DNA from 3 places in the Bradyrhizobium sp. MI1.7 genome. Region 2 is predicted to be linked to each of the others. Evidence: predicted binding sites of a transcription regulator. Region 2 holds the regulator's gene; each other region holds the start of a gene.

Region 1 (5,562 bases), 160 kb from region 2:
TGATCAGCGCCTTGCCGCGCGCGTTCGGCGCGGCCATCGGCAGGCGCCAGACCTTCTCCTTGTAGACCTGGCCGCGCGACGAGAAGAACAGCACCGGTGTGTGCGTCGACGCCACGAACAGGCGGCTGACGAAATCCTCGTCGCGGGTCTGCATGCCGGCGCGGCCCTTGCCGCCGCGGCGCTGCGCCCGGTAGGCCGACAGCGGCACGCGCTTGACGTAGCCGGCGTGGGAGACGGTGACGACCATATCCTCGCGCTGGATCAGGTCCTCGTCCTCGACCTCGCCCTCCTGCTCGATGATCACGGTGCGGCGCGGGGTCGCGAACTCGGCCTTCACCTCGGCGAGCTCGGTCTTGATGATGCCCAGCACGCGGGCGCGCGAGCGCAGGATGTCGAGATAGTCGGCGATCTCGCCGGCGAGCTTGTCGAGCTCGTCGCGGATTTCGTCGCGGCCGAGTGCGGTGAGGCGCTGAAGGCGCAGGTCGAGAATGGCCCTCGCCTGTTCCATCGACAGCCGGATCGTGCCGTCCTCGCTGATGCGGTGGCGCGGATCGTCGATCAGCGTCAGCATGTCCTCGACGTCCCGTGCCGGCCAGTCGCGCGACATCAGGGTGTCGCGGGCAGTGGTCGGGTCGGGCGAGGTCCGGATGACGCGGATCATCTCGTCGATATTGGCGACCGCGATCGCCAGACCAACCAGGATGTGGGCGCGATCGCGCGCCTTGGCGAGCAGGAACTTGGTGCGACGCGTGACGACCCGCTCGCGGAAGTCGACGAAGATCGCCAGCAGGTCCTTCAGATGCATGATCCGCGGACGGCCGCTGTCGAGCGCCACCATGTTGACGCCGAAGCTCGTCTGCAGCGGCGTGAATCGGTACAGCTGATTCAGCACCACATCCGGCACGGCGTCGCGCTTCAATTCGACGACGACGCGGTAGCCGTCGCGGTCGGATTCATCGCGCAGGTCGCCGATGCCCTCGATCTTCTTTTCCTTGACCAGCTCGGCGATGCGCTCCACCATCGTCGCCTTGTTCACCTGGTAGGGAATCTCGGTGATGATGATCGCCTCGCGCTCCTTGCGGATGGTCTCGATCGCGACCTTGCCGCGCATGACGATGGAGCCGCGGCCGAGGTGGTAGGCGGCGCGGATGCCCGCGCGTCCGAGAATGACGCCGCCGGTCGGGAAATCCGGTCCCGGAACGATGTTGATGAGTTCCTCGATGGTGAGCGCAGGATTGTCGATCAACGCGACGCAGGCGTCGATGACCTCGCCGAGATTGTGCGGCGGGATGTTGGTGGCCATGCCGACCGCGATGCCGCCCGCCCCGTTGACCAGGAGGTTCGGGAACTTGGCCGGCAGGACCGACGGCTCGGTTTCGTTGTTGTCGTAGTTCGGCTGGAAGTCGACGGTGTCCTTGTCGATGTCGGCCAGCAGAGCCAACGCCACCTTCGTCAGTCGCGCTTCGGTGTACCGATAGGCGGCCGGGGGATCGCCGTCGACCGAGCCGAAATTGCCCTGGCCGTCGATGAGCGGCACGCGCATCGAGAAGTCCTGCGCCATCCGGACCATGGCGTCGTAGATCGACTGGTCGCCATGCGGATGATATTTACCGATGACGTCACCGACCACGCGCGCCGACTTGACGTACTTCTTGTCGGGCGTGTGCCCCTGCTCGTTCATCGAGTAGAGGATGCGGCGATGAACCGGCTTCAACCCGTCGCGCGCATCAGGCAGCGCACGCGCCACGATCACGCTCATCGCGTAATCGAGGTAGGACTTCTTCATCTCCTCGTAGATGGAAACGGGACGAATGTCCGAGGGTTGCGCCGGCTGGTCGCCGGGCTTGTTGTCGTCGTCAGCCAAGGGGAAATCCGGTGAGATTTTATCTGGGAATCATATAGCGCATCGCCCCCCTGATAACCACCCTTGCGAGGTCTGGGGAAGCGGTTTTTCCGACTGTTTTTCCAGAGACTTACGAGCTCAGCACCACTGCCTCGAGCGAAGCCGGAATGAGCCGCCGGGAACCACGTCCTAGGCTCCGAAAATCACCCGGTGCATGATCCGTCCAGGCACGAGCGTGAACAGCCCGGCAATGACGAGCGCGCCGACGAACGTCATGATCATGATACGCCGGTGATCGGCGACCCGATGGGTATGCGCCCGCCACACCGCGAGCGGTAGCATCACCAGCGTGAAGATCGACAGGAGATGGATCGGGCTGAACGGCCCGACGGATCTGGTGGATCCAGAACGACGAGGCCGCCACCACCGCCATCAGCGCCACCCAGATCCAGCCGATCGTCCGGTGCGGCAGCGTTCCCTTGGGGGCAGCAAACTGGACAAGGCCGAGCACGAAGGCGGCCATGGCGGCAAAGGCGTGCAGCGGGATCGCTGGAGCGGCCTCAAGCAGCGGCGCAACGCTCATGCAGGGGTCTCTCCGATCGACGGCCAACCCATGTGAACAGGATTAACATCAAGTTAATACCATTCACATCACGCCTCGTCAAAGGCTTGAGGCAGCACATGAGGCAAGCCCGGAAAAACCGAGCCTTGCCCGTCAATTCGTAAGGAAACCTGTCGCTCTACGCGAGCAAGGTGACATCAGGGGCGAAGCGCCCCCGCTCGTCTCAGAACGGGATGTCGTCGTCCATGTCGCTGTTGCGGCCACCGCCGCCGCCGGCGGCCACAGCGCGGCGCGGCGCGCTGCTGACGGGACCGGAGGAGCCGAAATCGCCGCCCGGCTCGTCGCCGAAGCTGCCGCCTCCACCGCCGCCGCCGCGGCCGTCGAGCATCGTCAGGGTCGAGTTGAAGCCCTGGAGCACGACCTCGGTGGAGTACTTCTCGGCGCCGCTCTGGTCGGTCCATTTGCGGGTCTGGAGCGCGCCCTCGATGTAAACCTTCGCGCCCTTCTTCAGGTACTGCTCGGCGACCTTGCAGAGCCCTTCATTGAAGATCACGACGCGATGCCACTCGGTCTTTTCCTTGCGCTCGCCGCTATTCTTGTCGCGCCAGGTCTCCGAGGTGGCGATGCTCAAATTCGCGATCGGCCGCCCGTCCTGGGTGCGGCGGATTTCGGGATCCTTGCCGAGATTTCCAACCAGAATGACCTTGTTGACGCTTCCCGCCATCGCCGCTCTCCACTCCGAATGCCACTGAATTTTAGAAGGCCCGGGACGCGCCCGCGTCCTCTGCAACCTGTTGACGCGACCCTATACGCTTGCGCGGACGGATCGGCCCGTCACCCCTCCACTTATCCCCATATATAGCACCCCTGGCGGGTTCGTTCCAGATTTGTTCTTATGACACCCCTCACCTTGTTGCGTTGGCAAGACGACACCGCGCGGCACAAAGACGGCCTGCGCCAAATGGAATTTCCCCGAATTCCTGAGGACGGCGAAACAGCTTAACATTCATCAAGTTAGAAGCAGTTCAGATGCCGCCCGACTGTTGCATTCCGGAGACGGACTCCGCCTCCCGCCTAAGCTACGCTTGCCGCGGAATTAGATTCTTATAGGCGTCGCGCCTGATCAGCCGCTTCGGGGACTTCGAAAAGCGGTCAGAAACAGGGGGGACTGCAATGAATAAGATTTTGATTGGTACTATTGGTGCAATCGCGTTGGGGCTGTCGGCTCCCGCAAGCGCGGCAGATCTCGCTGCGCGTCCCTACACCAAGGCTCCGGCACCGATGATCGCGACCATCTACGACTGGAGCGGCTTCTACATCGGTATCAACGGCGGCGGCGGCACCAGCCACAAGTGCTGGGACGTCGATATCGGCGGTGGCGTTCTCGTAGGCGAAGGCTGCCACAACGCGACCGGCGGCACGGTCGGCGGCCAGGTCGGCTACCGCTGGCAGTCAGCCAACTGGGTGTTCGGCTTCGAAGGCCAGGGCAACTGGGCCGATTTCTCGGGTGACAACATCAGTGCGATCAGCGGCCTGCGCGATCGTTCGAAGATCAACGCCTTCGGCCTGATTACCGGTCAGGTCGGTTACGCCTGGAACAACGTCCTGGTCTACGTGAAGGGCGGCGGCGCCGTCGTCGGCGATCGCTACCGCAGCTTCGACGTCGCCAGCGGCCTCGAGTTCGACCGGGCCAACGAGACCCGTTGGGGCGGCACCGTGGGTGCGGGCGTCGAGTTCGGATTCGCCCCGAACTGGACCGTGGGCTTCGAGTACGACCACATCTTCCTCGGCAACCGCACCATCGGCTTCACCGGATCCGGCAATTTCGCCCCGCTCGGCGTCGCCACACGCTCCGATCGCATCAGCCAGGATGTCGATATCGGCCTCGTCCGCGTGAACTACCGCTGGGGCGGCCCCATGATCGCAAGATACTGATATCCCTCTGAGATCGCTTGGAGATCAAAGGCCGGCCTCGCGCCGGCCTTTTTGCGTGGGCAACGGGAATTATAGGTCAGTCACCGTTACGTTTTGCGATTATTGTGGCTTTTGGGAGACACAACTTGCGGCTTTGCTGATGTAAGCACGACATCAGTTGGACCACGGCGTCCGATGTCCTTCCGAACGCACGGAAGGCAAAAACAGAAACCGGGACTGGGATTAGTTTGAAAATGAAGAAGGTTTTGTTGGCTTCGGCCTGTTTGTTCGCTCTCGCTGCTCCGGCTTCGGCCGCTGATCTCGCGGCGCGCCCCTACACCAAGGCTCCGGTGGCGGTGGCCTCGGTCTACAACTGGACCGGCTTCTACCTCGGTATCGTCGGCGGCGGCGCCTGGGAAAACGGTTCCGGCGACCCGAAGATGAAGGGTGGCTTCGTCGGCGGCACCGCCGGCTACAACTGGCAGACCGGCAACGTCGTGTTCGGCGTCGAGGCTGATGGTTCCTGGGCTGACGTCAGCGCTTCGGTGACCGGCGCCACTGTTGTTCCCGGATTCGGCGTTGTGACCGCAACGGCGAGCTCGAAGACCGATGCCATGGGCACCGTGCGCGGCCGTATCGGCTACGCCGTCAATCAGGTCCTGTTCTACGGCACCGGCGGCTACGCCTGGATCGACAACAAGATCACCCTCTCCGCTCTCGGCCTGACCGCGTCGGACAGCAAGTGGCACTCCGGCTGGACCGTCGGTGCGGGCGTCGAGGCGTTCTTCGCTCCGCAGTGGTCGGTCAAGGGCGAGTACCTCTATCGCAGCCTCGGCGGCGAGACCTACTTCTCGGGCGCCCTGCCCACCGGCACGCTCAACTTCCACACCGTGCAGGTCGGCGTGAACTATCACTTCGGGGGCCCGGTGGTCGCGAAGTACTGAGCTTCGCTTCCAACGCACCGCGTTACGAAAGGCCGGCCTTGCGCCGGCCTTTTTGTTTTCGCGCGTCCAGATCCAGGCCAACCGATTCCCAACGTTTTTCGGGGAGAGCTGTGGCATCCCGGTGACACAACCTTCGGCTTCAATGGTGTAGAGCAATGACATCGATTGGGTCATTGGGTCGGCCGTTTTTCGCCGACAAAGAGAAACGAAACTGGGGAATTGAAATGAAGAAGGTTTTGCTGGCCTCGGCCAGTCTGTTCGCACTCAGCGCGTTGGCTCCCGCCTCGGCGGCCGATTTG
Region 2 (5,562 bases):
CACGAGGTCGGCAAGATCAGCGACGAGGCCTATTTTGACTCGCTGCGCGCCTCGCTCGGGATCGGCATTTCGGACGCGCAGTTCCTGGAGGGCTGGAACGCGATCTTCGCCGGCGAGATGCCCGACATCGCCGAGCTGCTGCCGCGTGCGGCGAAGCAGTTGCCGCTCTACGCCTTCTCCAACACCAACCGGCCGCATGTGGACCACTTCTCGAAGGAATATGCCGGCCTGCTCGGCCATTTCCGCGAGCTGTATCTGTCGTCCAGCATCGGCCTGCGCAAACCGGATGTGGAGGCCTTCGACCATGTCGTGGCCGCGATCGGCGTGCCGGCGAACCGTATCGTGTTCTTCGACGATCTTGCCGAGAACATCGAAGGAGCGCGGTCGCGCGGCCTGACCGCGGTCCACGTGACCTCGCCCCGCGACGTCGGGAATGCCCTCAAGGCGCTCGGAATCTGACCTCTGGCCGGCAAGCCGACGGGCCGCGAGTGGAACTATTTTGCCTGGGGGCGAGGAACCAAAACCCTTTGTGCATTTTTATACGGAGTTCCCGGAACGATTGCCCCTCTCGGGACTCATGAGTCCGTTGGGAATTCTACATCGGGCTTATCGTCGTGTTGGGCAAAACCTACCTTACCAAGCAAGCCTCTCTGCTGATGAAATTCGCCAGAACCACCTCGGATTCTGACCTCTCCGCAAAACTGATCAGCAAGGCCGCCGACCTGAAATCCCAGGCCGACCCGCTGCCTGACAAGGATCAGGGCCCCGCAGCGCCGGACGTCAGTCCGTACAAGCCGCCGGGGAGTTGACCGATGCTGGCCGTGGCTCTCGTCCTTCTCGTCCTCGCCATGGCCATCCTCGTACCGGTCTGTCTCGCCTTCTGGATCATGCCGCGGCGGACTTGATGCTCACCCTTCATCGCAGAGCGGATGACGCAGGATAAATCATCCTGCGCGGCCACTGTTTTGCCTCTGCGCCTGCACTCGGCTAGAACTCTCGCCGCCGATTTGCCCGAACGGGCCCAGCAGGAGTTTTCACCCGTGGCCCTGATGCCGGTTTCCGACGCGCTCGCTGCGGTGCTGGCGGGCGCAGAGCCGCTGCCTGAAGAGATGATCGCGCTCGACGCAGCCTTCCACCGCGTGCTCGCGCGCGACGTCGCCGCGCGGCGCACGCAGCCGCCGCAGGCGATGTCGGCAATGGACGGCTATGCGGTGCGCGCGGTCGATGCGGCGAAGATCGACTCCCAGCTCACCCTGATTGGCGAGGTCGCGGCGGGCCGCCCGTTTGCGGGATCGGTCGGCGCCGGCGAGGCCGTGCGTATCTTCACCGGCGGTGTCGTTCCCGATGGCGCTGATGCGGTCGTGATCCAGGAGGACACGATCGCGGACGGCAAGCGCATAACGATCAAGGAAGCTGCCGTAACGGGGCGGCACATCCGCCCCGCCGGCGTCGACTTCTCGGAAGGCGACGTGCTGCTGCGCAAAGGGGCCCGGCTCACCGAGCGCGACCTCGCGCTCGCCGCCGGCATGAATTACCCGCAACTGCCAGTCCGGCGACGCCCGAAGGTCGCGATCCTCGCGACCGGCGACGAGCTGGTGATGCCGGGTACGACGCCGGGCCACGGCCAGATCGTCTATTCCAACGGCTACGCCCTGCACGCGCTCGCCCGCAGCGAGGGCGCCGATACCATCGACCTCGGCGTTGCCGCCGATACGCTGGAGGCCACCACGGCCGGCATCGGCCGCGCGCGGGAGAGCGGCGCCGACATCCTGATCACGACCGGCGGCGCGTCGGTCGGGGACCACGATCTGGTCCAGCAGGCGCTGAGGGACGAAGGTATCTCGATGGCGTTCTGGAAGATCGCGATGCGGCCGGGCAAGCCGATGATGAACGGGCGGCTCGGCGCGATGCGCGTGATCGGCCTGCCCGGCAATCCCGTGTCATCCTACGTTTGCGGCTTCCTGTTCATGGTGCCGTTGATTCGCGCGCTTTCGGGCCGTTCGATGATTCATCACCGCCGCGAACGCGCGGTGCTCGGCCGCGATGTCGGCGCCAATGACCAGCGCGAGGATTACCTGCGCGCACGCCTCGAGCTGCGCGACGACGGCACGCTCGTCGCCCTTCCGGTCAATCACCAGGATTCCTCGCTGCTTGCGAATCTCGCTGCGGCACAGGCACTTCTCGTGCGCGCGCCATTCGCGTCGAAGGCCGAAGCCGGCACGCCTTGCGAGGTCTTGCGGCTGCCCGTCTGAGCGCTTCGTTCGCGTGCGTTCCGCGAACTTTGTCGCGTTCACGGTAAATTAAGCAGTTGCGGAACATGTATCGAACATATAGTGTCCGTTCATGATTTGTTTCGAGAATGTAGCGGCTTACTGCTGAATTCAGCGTCTCGGAATCGAACGACATCAACCGGGGGATTTTGGTCGAGATGTTAACGCGCAAACAATACGAGCTCCTGCGGTTCATCAGCGAACGACTGAAGGAAAGCGGCGTGCCGCCCTCCTTCGATGAGATGAAGGACGCGCTCGACCTGCGCTCGAAATCGGGCATCCATCGCCTGATCACCGCGCTCGAGGAGCGCGGCTTCATCCGGCGCCTGCCCAACCGGGCCCGCGCCATCGAGGTGATCAAGCTGCCCGAGCTTCAGGCCGCCGCCGGCAGCCGCCGCGGCTTCACGCCGAGCGTCATCGAAGGCAATCTCGGCAAGGTCCGCACGACTTCGAGCCCGCCGCCGGACGAGGGCGAGCGCCCCGTCGCGGTCCCCGTGATGGGCCGCATCGCGGCCGGTACGCCGATCGAGGCCTTGCAGACCCGCAGCCACACCATCAGCGTACCGCCTGACATGCTCGGCTCGGGCGAACATTACGCGCTCGAAGTGCGCGGCGATTCCATGGTCGAGGCCGGCATTCTCGACGGCGACATGGCGCTGATCCAGCGCAACGAGAGCGCCGATACCGGCGATATCGTGGTGGCGCTGATCGACGACGAGGAGGCGACGCTCAAGCGCTTCCGCCGCCGCGGCGCCTCGATCGCGCTCGAGCCCGCCAATGCGGCCTATGAGGTCCGCATTCTGCCGCCCAACCGGGTGAAGATCCAGGGCAAGCTGATCGGACTGTACCGGAAGTATTGATACCGAACGTGCCGGTATCGGTCATTTCGCGCCCCGCGCGCTTTCGATCGGCATCGCCGATCCGGGATTGGAGCGGACGATTGTCCGCTTCCGCTGGATAGTCTTTCTGGTTTCGCGCAGATTATCCGGCCCCTCCTCCAGCGGTACATCCTCGGCACGCCACACGAAGCAGCCCTGCTTCGCGGCCTTCAGGTTCGAGGAGAAGTCATGCGCCAGATCGTTCTGAGCACAGTTGCTGTGGCGCTGATCGCAGCATCGGCCGCGCAAGCCTTGGCCGCGCAATCGCGGCCCCATGCCCGCAAGGATACCGCCGTAAGCGAGCAAGTCCGCAAGGCCCTCGACGCCGTCGACCAACCGTCGCGGCCGGGCTGGCAATATTCCGGCTGGTCGGCGCCTGCGGGGCGCTGACACGCGCCTGCGGAATGCAAAGGGGCGGGCTTTGTTCCTGGTGGATTCGGGAAAGTTAATGTGATTGCGGCCTGCGGCGGCGAGCCGTAGATTTGCCTACAACCCGGCAGAACGTTTGGTATTTCCACTCTGATAGAGGCCTGCGCCTCGATTAAGAGACGTGGGTCGCTATCCCTGCATGAGGAGCACCCGATGTGTGACTACAGCCTGCATGCCGTCGCGTCGCGTCCCGCCGAAGTCGGCGAGACGATCGTCACGACAACCTTCCGCGGCACCTCGACGCGCGGCTTTGCCTCCGCGGCCGATCCGACCGTCGCGGTCTGCCTGCTCCCGGGAACGGAGCTCGCCTTCGCCGACAACGTCCGCTACGACAATCGCTGGATCTGGACGCGCACCGTCAATTCGCGCGTCGGCAAGTTCGGCAAGATCGATCCGCACATTCCCGATCGCCATCATGATGCGATCGAATTCCCCGACGGCAAATCCGTGCTGGTGACGCAGCTGGTCGAAGGCCAGCGTGCGACCGTGCTGCAGCTACCGGTGACCCAGCCGCTCGGCGAGCGCGAGCACAAGCCGCAGACCATCACCGACAGCCGGCCAACCAGCACCCGCCTGCCGATCGGCTGACATCGCCATTCCCGGCCGGCAGGTCGGGCCAGGATTGAAAATCGCCATCGCCGGCCGAGGCCGGCGAGATGGTGTTGCTCGTGCCCCGCGAAACGCCATCGGGCGGACCAAGCCGTTGTGCCTCCCACCGCACGAAGTTTGCGCTGTCCTGCCTGAATTTTAAACGTCCGTTCCGCAGCCAAATGGCCGATGCTTGGTGCGGCTTGAGACGGCGGGCACGTTCGATGAAGACCTTCATTCGCGTCGTTGAACTCTGGGTGCCTGACCGCACGCGCATGCGGCTGGAATTCGGCGGCGGCCTCTACGGCGAAGGGTTGTCCGCGTTTAGGGACGTGAGCGAGGATCTGCACTTCGGATATGACGAGGGACTTCCCGGCAAGGCCTGGGCCAGCGGCCACCCCGTGATCCTCACCAGATTCACCGATTCCTATTTCAAGCGGACCGATCAGGCCATCGCCGCCGGGCTGACCTGCGGCGTGGCGGTGCCGGTGTTTTCAGGCGAATTCCTGCAAGCTGTCATGGTGCTGTTCTGCGGCGACGACGAGGCCCATGTCGGCGCGATCGAGCTCTGGCACAACGATGCCGAAACCTCCCACGAGATGGGGCTCGTCGACGGCTATTACGGCACCGCCGACATGTTCGAATTCAACTCCCGCCACACCAGATTTCCGCGTGGCTTCGGCCTGCCCGGCCGCATCTGGAAAGCCGGCCTGCCGCTGATCATCAAGGACCTGCACGATGCCAGGAGTTTTCTGCGCTGGGAGGACGCCGCCAAGGTCGGAATCAATCTCGGCGTCGGCGTTCCCTACCGGACCGGCACCGATCAAACCTGGGTGCTGACATTTCTCTCCGCGCAGGCGACCCCGATTGCGCGACGCTTCGAGATCTGGGTCCCGGACGAGGCCCGTTCGGCGCTGGTCTTCCGCACCGGCGATTGCAGCGCGCAGACCGACCTCGCCGCGCTCTATGCGACGAAATCCATCGCCAAAGGCGAAGGCAGCATCGGCGGGGCCTGGGCCACCGGCATGCCCGCGCTCAACGACGATCTCGCGCGTGACGGCTCGGTCGCGGCCTCGCAGGCCAGCGCCTCTGGACTGAGCCAGATGGTCGTCCTGCCGGTGATCGGCAATGCCAGGCTCGACGCCGTGCTGGCCTGGTATCTGTAACCCGTCCGCTCAATCCTCAGCCTGCAGGTCCGCTTCCGATGGCGTCGCGTCGCGGTTGCGGGGAGCCGCCGCCTGCGGCGCAAGGCTCGCGCTGAAATCCGCCTCGCCGGCCGCCGCCGGCGACCACGGACGGTCTGTCCCCCTCGTCTTCGCCGCCTGAACCGCAAAGCCGTCGCCGCTTCGCGTCAGTGCCAGCGCGCCCTGCCTTGCGAGACGCTGACGGTCGACAAC
Region 3 (5,562 bases), on a different contig from region 2:
CCGATCCGAAGCGCGATGATGCAATCATCGTCGTCGTCGCCGATGTCGCCGATCTCTGGGCGCTGGAACGGGCCAATGCGACCCAGGGGCGCTATCATGTGCTCGGCGCGACCTTGTCGCCGCTCGACGGCGTCGGGCCGCAGGACCTCACCATCGACGCGCTGGTGGCGCGCGCGCATGCTGCCGAGGTGCATGAGATCATCCTGGCGCTGAACGCGACGGTCGACGGCCAGACCACGGCGCACTACATCACCGACCTGCTTCAGGACGCCAACGTAAAAGTAACCCGCCTGGCCCATGGTGTGCCGGTCGGTGGCGAGCTTGATTATCTCGACGAAGGTACGCTATCGGCCGCGATGCGGCAGCGGACCCTGTTCTAGCCATCCAGACTTACGGAACGGACGACATGACGAAACTTTTCGCCACACGATCGGCTTTGGTCGCGACGATGATAATGCTGGCGACCCCGGCCATCTCCGCGCAGCAGGACGACGGGGCGCCGCCGCCGCCGAAGCCCGGCAAGCCGATCAGTGCCGGCGAGGTGCTCTCGGGCGAATTGAACGCAATGAAGGTGCGCGACATCAAAAATGCCGGCAAGCGGATTGCGATGTACCAGATCACCTCGGAGCCGCGTCGACTGCCGGCGCCGAACGGGCTGTGCAATCTCGAGACCGGTCCTGAGACGTTCCAGCTCGTCACTTCGAGCGACGCGCAGGCCACGCAGCTGAAATCCTTCGTCGGCAAGGCGATCTCGGTCAAGGTCGACGAAGTCGCCTGCGCCAGCGATCCCGGCCAGATGAGCGAAGCCGTGATCACGAAGTGGAGCCTGATCAAGAAGCAGTAGGGGGCGCGGCTCCAGCCGAGCTACCGTAGGGTGGGCAAAGGCGCAAAGCGCCGTGCCCACCATTCTCCCGGCGACGATTCAGGTGGTGGGCACGCTTCGCTTTGCCCACCCTACGGCATCGCGGGCGTGGCGCGTGCCGAGTTTAAACCCTCACCGGCCCCAGCGCCTCAAAGTGCCCGCGCTTCTGCAGCCAGGCCAGTAGCACCAGGCTCGGGATCGCCACCAGCACGCAGATCACGAAGAACAGCGGCCAGCCCGTCGTGTCCGCCACGAAGCCCGCACTCGCTGACAGATATGTGCGCCCGACCGCGGCGAGCGCGGTGAGCAGCGCGTATTGCGTCGCCGTGTGCAGCGGATTCTGACACAGCGCGGAGAGATAGGCGACGAAGATCACGGTGCCGATGGCGCTGGTAAAGTTCTCGCAGGTGATGGCAAAGGCCAGCGCCCATTGGCTGGTGCCGACGAATGCCAGCCAGGAGAAGGAGAGATTGGCGAGCGCCTGCACCACGCCGCCGATCCACAGGCTGGTCGCGAGCGAATAGCGCCGCGCGAGGAAGCCGCCGGCAAAGCCGCCGATCAGCGTTGCCGCGAGACCAACGCCCTTCACGATCGCCGCATAATCGTTGCGGGAAAAGCCGAGGTCGATCACGAACGGCGCGGTCATGGTGCCGGAGAAGGCGTCGGTGAACTTGAACAGCACGACGAAGGCGAGCGCGGCGAGCGCATCCTTGCGCGACAGGAATTCCGAGAAGGCTCCGATCGCCGCGTGCAGCACGCGCGCGAACGCCGTCTCGGTTTGTGTCGCGGCTTCCGCCCGCACCGATTGCTCGGGCTCTGTCGCGGCCAGCGCGGTGATCGTGCCGATCAGCACCATCGCCGCCATCACCACGTAGCCCCACATCCAGGCCGACGCGCGCGGAATGCCGGTGCCCTCGAAGCCGGACACGATGAACAGCGCGCCCGCGGTCGAGACCAGCATGCCGATGCGGTAGGCCGCGACGTAGGAAGCCATTCCGGCAGCCTGCTCGCTCTCCGGCAGGCTCTCGACGCGGAACGCGTCGACCACGATGTCCTGCGTCGAGGACGTCGTCGCGACCAGCAGCGCGCCGAGCGCGACGTAGAACGGCGAGCGCGCGGGATCGGTAAGCGCCAGCAGCAGGATCGCGATGATCAGCAGCAATTGCGAGAACAGCAGCCAACCGCGCCGCCGCCCGAACGCGCGAGTGAACAGCGGCACATGCAGCGCATCCACCAGCGGCGCCCACAGGAATTTCAGCGTGTAGGGCGTGCCGACCAGCGCAAACAGCCCGATGGTCTTGAGGTCGACCCCGGCCTCGCGCATCCACACCAGCAGCGTCGAGCCCGACAGCGCCAGCGGCAGCCCGGACGAGAAGCCGAGGAACAGCACGATCAGCACCCGCGGTTGCAGGTACACGGCCAGGCCATCGCGCCAGGACGTGGGGGCCGTGTCGGGGCTGGCAGGGGAGGTCGCGTCGGGTGCGGTCATGGGGAGGTGTTAGCAGATTCTGGCTGCCACAAGTGAGGTGTGGGGGGGGGGGGGGGGGCCGCCCGCGCCCCCCCCCGGGGGGAAAAAAAAAAACCACCCAGCCAGCACGGCGGGCCCGCCCCGCCCCCCCCCCGCTGCTCCCCCCCCCCCCCCCGCGCGCGGCGGGGGGCCTCCCCCCCCCCCCCCCCCCCCGCCCGCCCCCCCCCCCCCCCCCCCCCCCCCCCACGACAGTGTGCCTCAAAACTCACTCCCCCGCCTGGAGCTTCCTCGGGAACAGCTCCGCGGCACCGGTTGCCACCAGATGCGGCCCCTCCGGCGCATCGGTCTTGCTGAAATCGAGCTCCTCGATTCGCCCGGCGCGCTTCTCGATCTTGTCGGCGGAGATCAGCACCTGCCGCACGTCCTCGTTGGCGTCGGCAAAATGCTTCTGCAATTTCAGCACGCGGTCGCGCAGGCGTCCCAAATCGTCGCCGAGCTTGATCACCTCGGTGCGGATCTGGTCGGCGGCGTCGCGCATGCGCGCGTCTTTCATGATCTGCTGCATCACCTGGATCGCGAGCATCAGCAGCGAAGGCGACACCAGCACGACGCGGGCGCGATAGGCCTTCTGGATCACGTCGTCGAAACCGTCATGGATCTCGGCGTAGACCGATTCCGACGGCACGAACATCAGCGCCATCTCCTGGGTCTCGCCGGCGACGAGATATTTGTCGGCAATGTCGCTGACATGCTTCATCACGTCGCCGCGCAGCCGCTGCGTGGCGATGCGCTTCTCCTCGTCGGTGCGGGCGTCGTGCAGCGCGGTCATCGCCTCCAGCGGAAATTTTGCGTCGATGCAGAGCGGGCGCTGGTCGGGCAGGAACACCACGCAGTCCGGCCGCTTTCCCGTCGAGAGCGTGAACTGGAACTCGTAGGCGCCCTTCGGCAAGCCGTCCTGGACGATCGCCTCCATCCTTGCCTGGCCGAAGGCGCCGCGCGACTGCTTGTTGGCGAGCACGTCGCGCAGGGTCGTCACCTGCGTGGTGAGGTCGGTGAGGTTCTTGTGCGCGTTGTCGATGATGCCGAGCCGCTCGTGCAGGGCGCGCAGGCTCTCCATGGTGTTGCGGGTCGAGTGTTCCATGGATTGGCCGACCCGATGGGTCACCGAATCCAGCCGCTCGTTGACCGCGCGCGCCATGTCAGCCTGGCGGCCGGCCAGCGCCTGGGTCATGGCGTCGGCTCGGCCGGCAGCCTCGCTCTGGGCGTGCAGCACCTGGCTGAGGCGCTCCTCGAGCTCGTCCGCGCGGATGGCATTGGCCATGGCGAGTTCCGCGCCGCGCCGCCCGGATCGCGCGATCACGACCGCGATCACCAGCAGCAGGATGACGACGAGGGCGCCGAAGCCGATCAGCGCATCGATCGTGCGGACCGGCCAGTCGCCAGCCAGGAAAATGATCTCGTTCATGGCGGCCCTTGTAGCCGATTCGACACCCTCCGCGAACGAATAGCGAACGCTTATGGTTAATAGCCCCCTAATTTTTATGGTTAACGAAACCTGAAGTTTTATGGTTAGCGGAGGGTTAACGGAGTTCCTCGCCGCATTGACCGCATCCGGCATGCGGCTTAAATCGCGGCCATGGCCCTCAGAGAAATCATCATCCTGCCCGACAAGCAGCTGCGTCTGGTCTCCAAGCCGATCGAGAAGGTCACGACGGAGATCCGCAAGCTTGCTGACGACATGTTCGAGACCATGTACGACGCGCCCGGCATCGGGCTCGCGGCGATCCAGATCGCGCAGCCCTTGCGGCTGATCACCATGGACCTCGCCAAGCCTGACCCGGACGGCGAGACAAAGCCGGAGCCGCGTGTCTTCATCAACCCTGAAATCATCGCATCCTCCGAGGATCTGTCGGTCTACGAGGAAGGCTGCCTCTCGATTCCCGAATATTACGAGGAGGTCGAAAGGCCCGCGAAGGTGCGGGTGCGCTTCACCGACCTCGACGGCAAGGTGCACGAGGAGGACGCCGAAGGCCTCTACGCCACCTGCATCCAGCACGAGATCGACCATCTCAACGGCGTGCTGTTCGTCGACTATCTGTCAAAACTCAAGCGCGACCGCGTGATCAAGAAGTTCGAGAAAGCCGCCAAGCGCGCGGAGTAGCCACGTCCTCCGCCGTCATGCCCGGCCTTGTGCCGGGCATCCACGTTCTTTGCCGCCGCGAGCAGCGAGAACGTGGATGGCCGGGACAAGCCCGGCCATGACGAGTAACTTGCTCGTTCCCGAGGATTGTCTCGTCATATGTCTCTCCGCCTGATCTTCATGGGTACGCCCGATTTCTCCGTGCCGACGCTGCTCGAGCTGGTCTCGCACGGCCACGAGATCGCGGCGGTCTATACCCGCGCGCCCAAGCCCGGCGGACGGCGCGGCCTGCAATTGCAGCCGACTCCGGTCGAGGAAGCCGCGCGAAAGCTCGGCGTGCCCGTGCTGACGCCGAAGTCGTTGAAGCCGCCCGAAGCGCTCGACGAGTTTCGTGCCTTTGATGCGGATGCCGCCGTCGTCGTCGCCTACGGCATGATCCTGCCGCAGGCGATCCTCGATGCGCCAAAGCTCGGCTGTTACAATCTGCACGCTTCGCTGCTGCCGCGCTGGCGCGGCGCCGCGCCGATCAACCGCGCGATCATGGAAGGCGATGCGGAGAGCGGCGTCATGGTGATGAAGATGGATGTCGGTCTCGACACCGGTGACGTCGCCATGGCCGAGCGCATCGCGATTCCCGACAACATGACCGCGGTCGATCTGCATGACCGCCTCTCCCGGATCGGTGCCGATCTGATGGTGCGCGCGATGGCCGCGCTCGCCCGCGGCGGGCTCCAGCTCAAGAAGCAGAGCGAGGATGGCGTCACCTACGCCGCCAAGATCGACAAGGCCGAAGCGCGGATCGACTGGTCCAGGCCGGCGCGCGCTGTGCTGCGCCACATCCACGGCCTGTCGCCGTTTCCCGGCGCCTGGGCAGAGCTTGAGAATGCGCGCGTAAAAATCCTGCGCTGCGAGCTGGCGAAGGGCTCCGGTGCACCCGGAGAGGTGCTCGACGACCAGCTCACGATTGCCTGCGGTGAGGGCGCGATCCGCATCCTCGAGCTTCAGCGCGAGGGCAAGGCGCGGATGCAGGCCACGGACTTCCTGCGCGGCGTGCCTGTGAAGCCGCCGATGCGGCTGGCCTGATGCCCCGCT

Evidence for each region. Region 2 encodes LexA, which represses DNA repair genes until DNA is damaged. Its sites were predicted from a motif close to TGTTCNNNNTGTGTTCNG; they were not measured.
Region 1: a site for LexA is predicted at 3,283-3,300, ahead of AC0L3X_RS04995 (single-stranded DNA-binding protein). Genes of this name have one in related genera too.
Region 3: a site for LexA is predicted at 3,827-3,844, ahead of AC0L3X_RS41415 (DNA recombination protein RmuC). Genes of this name have one in related genera too.

Annotation. Positions count from the first base shown of each region.
Region 1 is NZ_JBVVPO010000003.1:96,539-102,100, forward strand. Features, by position in the region: gene gyrA (DNA gyrase subunit A) at 1-1,864, opposite strand, end outside; partial or broken gene AC0L3X_RS04990 (DUF2306 domain-containing protein) at 2,033-2,426, opposite strand; gene AC0L3X_RS04995 (single-stranded DNA-binding protein) at 2,629-3,129, opposite strand; gene AC0L3X_RS05000 (outer membrane protein) at 3,579-4,340, shown strand; gene AC0L3X_RS05005 (outer membrane protein) at 4,574-5,263, shown strand; gene AC0L3X_RS05010 (outer membrane protein) at 5,488-5,562, shown strand, end outside.
Region 2 is NZ_JBVVPO010000003.1:252,356-257,917, forward strand. Features, by position in the region: gene AC0L3X_RS05695 (HAD family hydrolase) at 1-459, shown strand, start outside; gene AC0L3X_RS05700 (hypothetical protein) at 657-809, shown strand; gene AC0L3X_RS05705 (molybdopterin molybdotransferase MoeA) at 1,041-2,252, shown strand; gene lexA (transcriptional repressor LexA) at 2,429-3,130, shown strand; gene AC0L3X_RS05715 (hypothetical protein) at 3,152-3,484, opposite strand; gene AC0L3X_RS05720 (hypothetical protein) at 3,731-4,165, shown strand; gene AC0L3X_RS05725 (GAF domain-containing protein) at 4,390-5,331, shown strand; gene AC0L3X_RS05730 (ComEC/Rec2 family competence protein) at 5,341-5,562, opposite strand, start outside.
Region 3 is NZ_JBVVPO010000085.1:19,652-25,213, forward strand. Features, by position in the region: gene recR (recombination mediator RecR) at 1-380, shown strand, start outside; gene AC0L3X_RS41405 (hypothetical protein) at 407-844, shown strand; gene AC0L3X_RS41410 (AmpG family muropeptide MFS transporter) at 987-2,351, opposite strand; gene AC0L3X_RS41415 (DNA recombination protein RmuC) at 2,596-3,795, opposite strand; gene def (peptide deformylase) at 3,967-4,491, shown strand; gene fmt (methionyl-tRNA formyltransferase) at 4,630-5,553, shown strand; gene truA (tRNA pseudouridine(38-40) synthase TruA) at 5,553-5,562, shown strand, end outside.